Desulfofalx alkaliphila DSM 12257: one gene and its partner. The protein of the gene in region 2 interacts with the protein of the main gene of each other region in a pairwise test. Links are inferred from orthologs where the notes say so. Each region holds a gene or a part of one and is shown on either strand. Other genes may lie near its edges. The genes, in order: mobA and BR02_RS0113520.

The links.
Region 1: the proteins of BR02_RS0113520 (region 2) and mobA interact in binary tests that used the Escherichia coli proteins (3 or more experiments, as listed by UniProt). The link is inferred for Desulfofalx alkaliphila DSM 12257 from one-to-one orthologs.

The regions. Positions count from the first base shown.
Region 1 is NZ_JONT01000007.1:140,104-143,266, reverse strand. Bases 300-3,137 are described here. They hold mobA (molybdenum cofactor guanylyltransferase), read left to right. Parts: upstream 300-1,337; coding sequence 1,338-1,937; downstream 1,938-3,137. Other genes in these bases: BR02_RS0105345 (shikimate dehydrogenase), read left to right, coding at 2,444-3,137; BR02_RS0105350 (YqeG family HAD IIIA-type phosphatase), read left to right, coding at 1,942-2,442; BR02_RS0105360 (iron-containing alcohol dehydrogenase family protein), read right to left, coding at 300-1,172. In the rest of the region: more of BR02_RS0105360, read right to left, coding at 63-299; more of BR02_RS0105345, read left to right, coding at 3,138-3,163. UniProt on the Escherichia coli protein: Transfers a GMP moiety from GTP to Mo-molybdopterin (Mo-MPT) cofactor (Moco or molybdenum cofactor) to form Mo-molybdopterin guanine dinucleotide (Mo-MGD) cofactor.
Region 2 is NZ_KL544001.1:68,113-71,367, reverse strand. What follows is about bases 326-3,255. They hold BR02_RS0113520 (molybdopterin molybdotransferase MoeA), read right to left. Parts: upstream 2,438-3,255; coding sequence 1,214-2,437; downstream 326-1,213. Other genes in these bases: BR02_RS0113510 (two-component system sensor histidine kinase NtrB), read right to left, coding at 2,762-3,255; BR02_RS0113515 (hypothetical protein), read right to left, coding at 2,452-2,631; BR02_RS0113525 (molybdopterin biosynthesis protein), read right to left, coding at 326-1,160. In the rest of the region: more of BR02_RS0113525, read right to left, coding at 1-325. UniProt on the Escherichia coli protein: Catalyzes the insertion of molybdate into adenylated molybdopterin with the concomitant release of AMP.

The DNA of each region.
Region 1 (3,163 bases), on a different replicon or contig from region 2:
GGAATTGCGATAATTTCCAAGGATGCAGAAAACTTCATATAGTCAGTTGCCCGGTAATGCTGCTACTCCGTTAAGCCACTGCTTTTAAATATATTATAAATATCTTTTTCCTGTGGTGAGATAGGACAGTTGGCTATGTTTTTAGCCTGCATTGTTTTTTCTACGAATAACTGCTGCTCCGATTCACTTAGCTTAATACTCACCTGGGGCAGCACCTTTGCCAATAAGCGACCCACCTCATCCAGGTTTTGGCAGTCCATTGCCCTTACCACCCGGGCCACCTTGTCTGGGCTGCCTTGGCCCAAAAATTCCAAGGCTGCTTTCAGGGTTACTCCGTTGGCTAAACCATGGGGTAGGTTTTTGTAGTAGGTTAGCGGGTAGCCCATGGCATGTACCATATTGGTGGCTGTTTGGGATATTACCATACCGGCAAGCATAGAGGCATAAAGCAGTTCTGCACGCTCATCCAGCGATATGTTATTGAGGTCGATGTTTTTTAACACCCGACCGATGATAGTGATACTCTCCAGGGCCAGCAAGTCGGAAATAAGGGTGGCCCGATTATTGATAAACCCCTCAATACTGTGACTTAAAGCATCCACTGCTGTGTTGGCCGTAACATACCAGGGTAAATTAAGCATATAGCGGGCATCCATATATGCAATTACCGGAAAGAGATCGTCCCCTGCGATGGATTTTTTAGTTTCTTCCTTATCCACAGTAAGTATGGAGTAGGGGGTTACTTCGCTGCCTGTGCCTGCGGTGGTGGGCACCGCCACCACCGGCAGGGCAGACTTAACCCACCTTTTAGTCAGTAATTGGTCTTCTTCGATGTCATTCACTGCCAGTACAGCCACTGCCTTTGCGGCATCTAAGGGTGAACCGCCGCCGATACCCACAATAAAGTCGGCCTTCATTTGCCGGGCCAGCCTTGCGCCCTGGTAAACGGTATTCACCGAAGGGTTTTGCTCCACCTGGTCAAATACCCGGTGGTCAATGCCTTCTTTATCTAAAGCATCCACCATATCCTTTAGTGAGCCGTTTTTTTTCGATGAATTACCCCCGGTTACAATTAAGGCTTTTTTGCCAAATTTACTCATTTCAGCACTGTATTTATCTACACACTCTTGTTCAAAAAATACTTTAGTGGGACAGTAAAAGGAAAGCTGCATTATGTAAAACCTCCTTGACTAGTCTGTGTATAACTATAGTTTAACATAAATGGTGCATAGCACCAACAAAGCTTCAGTGCAATAAAAAATTTAATAAAAATCGAAGGATATTGCCAGTGTATTGTGTAATAACATCAAGTAAATCCGAACACCGGGGGTGACGGTTTGAAAGCATCGGCCGCAATACTGGCGGGGGGAAAAAGCTCCCGCATGGGTACAAACAAAGCCTTTTTAGAGGTGCGCAGCTGCCGCATTATCGATCACACAATGGATGAGCTAAAAAAAGTAAGTGACGATATTTTGCTTATTACCAACAAGCCGGAAGAATACAAGGGGCTGGGGGTAAGGCTGGCCAAAGATATTTATCCCGGCATGGGACCCCTTTCGGGCATACATTCGGCACTGGTACATGCAGGGCACCGGGCAGTGCTGGTGGTGGCTTGCGACATGCCTTTTATTGAAGCCGGTTTAGCCCGGTATTTAATTAGCTTTGCCGATGATTATCAGGTGATTATTCCGGTGGTTGATGGCTACCATGAGCCACTGTTTGCCGTTTACTCCACATCATGTGTTCCTCATATTGAAAGGTGTATCCTTCAGGGTAAAAGGCGTGTGATTGACTTTTTTTCCTCAGTGCGGGTAAAATATGTCAACGAAGAAGAAATCAGTAAGGTGGCTAATTTAGAGCTGGTATTTTATAACGTCAATACGCCTAAAGAGCTGGCGCTGGCTAAAAAAATCAAAGCAAAGAAGCAGGAGGCATAATAAGTTGCGTATTTTTTATCCCGATATGTATGTTAGCGCCCTTCAAAACATAGATATTGAACAGCTTAAGCAAAGGGGCATCAAAGCACTTATTTTTGATTTGGATAACACCATTATACCCTGGGGCAGCAATGACATGCCCGATGAAACGGTGGCTTGGTTTGCCAACTTAAAAGAACAGGGCTTTAAAGTCTGCATCGTCAGCAATAATAGCAAGGACAGGGTGGCCCAAATGGCGGGCATATTGCAAATACAGGCCATACATAAGGCAGCTAAGCCCCTGAGAAGGGCATTTCTTCGGGCAGTACAAATGATGGATGTGCGCCCCGAAGAGACGGCCATGGTGGGAGACCAAATATTCACCGATGTTTTAGGGGCCAATCGACTGGGCCTCTATACAATTTTAGTGATGCCCATAAATAAAAGGGAGTTTATCGGCACCCGAATTAACCGGCAACTGGAAAAGTTGGTGCTGCGCCGCATTAGGCATCAGTTAATAAAATGAGGTGAGTAACTTGCAAATTGACGGCAAAACCACCCTGTGTGGTCTTTTTGGCTATCCTGTGGCACATTCCTTTTCACCGGCCATGCACAATGCCGCCTTTCAGGCTTTAGAATTAAACTGGATTTATCTGCCCCTCGAGGTAAAACCGGAGCAATTGGGCCAGGCGGTGGATGGTTTGCGGGCCTTTAATATGGCCGGTGTTAACGTCACCGTGCCCCACAAGGAGGCGGTGATACCTTACCTAGATAAGCTAGACCAAGGGGCCGCTGCCATTGGGGCTGTCAATGTCATTGTAAATTATGAAGGAAAGCTTACCGGCTACAACACAGACGGGGCGGGTTTTACCCGGGCCTTAAAAGAGGAAACCGGTTTTAATCCCTTACATAAAAAAGTAGTGATTTTAGGTGCCGGCGGTGCTGCCCGGGCGGTGGCGGTACAGCTGACCTTGGAAGGGGCCAAAGAAATTGTGCTGGTTAATCGCACTGTCCCAAGGGCACAGGCCCTGGCCCAAACCGTTGAGCGTATGGGTACCCCTGGCAGGGTGTTAACATGGCAGGAGCCGCAGCTGGCTGAAGCCATGTCAGGGGCAGATTTGGTGGTGCAATCCACCAGCATTGGCATGCACCCCGCAGTGGATTACTGCCCCCCTGTGCCCCAGGGAGTCTTTCGTCCGGGCCAGCTGGTGTGCGATTTAGTATATAATCCCATGGAAACAAAATTT
Region 2 (3,255 bases):
CCTTCGGTGTTGCGGGGCACCCGCAGTATACCGTCGGCCCGCACCATGGACATGATCATTCCTGCACCCCGGGATATGGGGGTGGCTATGGTCTTTTCCCCTACCCGGCCCAGTTTAACCCGAATAAACTCCTCTACACCCAGGGGAGTGACAACTTTACGGGATACTGTGGCCGGAATTTCCGGCCGCCTGTAGGGGGCAACACCCAGTTTTTTGCACACTAAAGGTTTTACAAACAACTCGCAGGCCAGTACAGCCGAAACCGGATAGCCCGGCACACCCACCACCGGTTTGCCTTTTATTTCCCCAAGTATCACCGGCTTGGCAGGCTTGGTGGCAACTCCGTGGGTAAGCACCCGGCCCAACTCCCGCACCAAATCCACCGTATAATCTTCACGGCCGGCAGAGGAACCGGCGTTAACCATCACCATATCTGACTCTTCCACAGCCTTTAAGATGCGGTCCTTTAGCTTTTCATAATCATCTGCGGTTATTTCCCCACGGATGGGTTGGCCGCCCCATTCCCTTATGTACGAACCAAGCACCCGTGTGTTGTATTCGATGATGTCGCCAACCTTTAATTGGCTGCCCGGCTGCACCAACTCGGTGCCGGTGGGTAAAATAGCCACCTTGGGCCGGGGATGTACCTTAATTTCCGTTATCCCTCCGGCTAAAATACCCCCAATATCCATGGGACGAATGATGTGGTTGCCCGGCAATATCATCTCGGTGGCCACCACATCTTCACCGATTACGCGCACATGCTGCCAGGGTGCCACCGCTGCCGTTATCTCAATTAATTCTTCACTGACAAAGTGTACGTCTTCAATCATCACCACCGCATCATATTCCGGCGGCACCGGGTCTCCGGTATCCACCATCACAGCCTGTTCCCCCATTTTAAGCTGCTTAGGTGTGGTCTCTGACGCCCCAAAGGTATCCAGGGAGCGCACTGCTACCCCATCCATGGCCGAAGCGTGGTAGTGGGGCGAAGAAGAACGGGCATACACCGGTTCTGCGGTAACCCGGCCTAAGGCATCCTCTGCCTTTATTATTTCTGCAGGCCCCGGCTCCAGCGCCCCAAGTTCGTCTAAATATTGTAGATATTCTTCCAGGGCCTGCTCCCAGGGTTTATCGTCTAAATAAACATCCCGTTTCATTTTTCCACTCTCCTCTAATAATAAATGCTCAAAAAAACTTCTTTTTGAACACCTTAAAACAGCTTTACCTCCAGGTACTCACCGGCCTCTACGCCCTCTTTGCCTTCGGGCACCCGCGCAAGTCCGTCTGCCTTCACCATTGTTGATATCAGTCCTGATTTACCCAAAACAGGTTCGGCCATTAACTCCCCTTGGTCGAAGTACAGCCGCACCCGCAAAAAGTCTTCCCGCCCTGCCGCCGAGCGCATGTTGCGGTTCAACTTGGCCCTTATGAACAATTCTTTCCCGGCATTTTGATAGCTTCCCCACCGTACCAGGGGGTCAACCAGCAGGTTGTATACCACCATTGCTGACACCGGATGTCCCGGCAGGCCAAAGAGTATTTTCCCCCCCACCACCGCTCCGATGGTGGGTTTGCCCGGTTTTATGTTGATGCCGTGAAATAATACTCCGGGCTTGCCCAGGGTATCTATTACCTTGGCAGTGACATCCCTGGTACCCACCGAGCTGCCGCCGGATACTAAAACAATATCATTTTCTGCCATGGCGGCGGTCAGTGTTTCTTTTAGGCTGTCAAAATCATCTTTCACAAGCCCGTACAGTTTAGCACTGCCCCCGCCCTGTTTTACTTGCCCATAGAGGGCGTAGGAATTTATATCCCGCACTTGGCCGGGTTGAGGCAGCTTTTCCGGTGCAACCACTTCATCTCCGGTGGAAACTATACCTACTTTAACGGTGGGCAACACAGCCACATCGGTGACACCCACCGCCGAAAGCAGCCCTAAGTCCTGGGGACGGATACGATGCCCGGCTTTAAATACCACTGAGCCGGACTGCACGTCTTCCCCTCGACGCACCACATTTTCCCCGGGGGCCACCGGTCGGGTTACTCCAATGGTTTGTTCATCTAACTCTTCTGTATACTCCACCATCACCACCGCATCGGCGCCGGGGGGCAGCATACCCCCGGTGGGAATGGCCCAGGCTTGACCGATTTTTAATTCACCCCTTGGCTCCTTTCCCATCAACACCTGGCCGCCAATATCTAAATAGGCAGGCAGGCTTTCCGACGCCCCAAAGGTGTCCTTGGCCTTCACTGCATATCCGTCCATGGTGGAACGGTCAAAGCCAGGCACATCCTCCCTGGCTAGGACATCGGCAGCCAGCACCCTTCCTAAGCTGTCTGTCAGAGATACCCTTTCCAATTGCATTTTTTTATAATTTTCAGAAATAACAGCCTTGGCTTGCTCCACAGTCAGTACATTAAAAAGCTCCATTCTGTCCCCTCCGGTTAAAAGCAGCCCAGTTCACAGGCCTTTATTTTTATCTTTAACTGATCGGCAGCCTGGCCCACCGTCTGGGGCGGCACCTTTAACTCCTTGGCTAACTTGCGGGCCATGGTACATGACAAACGGTTTTCCTGTGCTGCTTTGCGCACAGCCTCCAATACACTTTCCGGTACTTCTTTCATGATTATCAGCCTCCTAAAAGATACGGAAAAATCAGCCATTACTTATTATTTCATACCTAATAACAAATATCCTGCCCGCTTAACCAAAGTTATGCTTAAAAATACATAACGGAAAAAAAGCAAAGCCCTTTTAAGAGCTCTGCTCATAGCGCGGCAGTTTAATAATAAATTTTATACCTTTGCCATACTCACTTACCACCTTAATTTCTCCCCTATGGTTGGTTATAATTTTTTTAGAAATCAGTAAGCCTAAACCGGTGCCATTACTTTTAGTGGTATAGAAAGGCTTAAACAGTTCATCTATTAATTCCGGTTTAACCCCCATGCCATTATCTGCCAATGTAACAAGAAGATATTGATGGTCTAATATTTCACTGCTTATCCTTATCTCTCCTCCACCGGCCAGGGCATCAATTGAATTATTAATCATATTTAAAAACACCTGTTTTAGAGATTGCTCGTCGCCTAAAACCACAGCCCTTTCGCACAGTTCTACCGTCAACTTTATTCCTGCATCCTTTGTTTGTTTGCTAACCAAAAGGATAACGTCCTTAATGACCTGGTTTAGGTCCAGCCTTCTTTTAGCAAAACATGACTTTGACAGCAGTAGAAAGCGGTCCACCA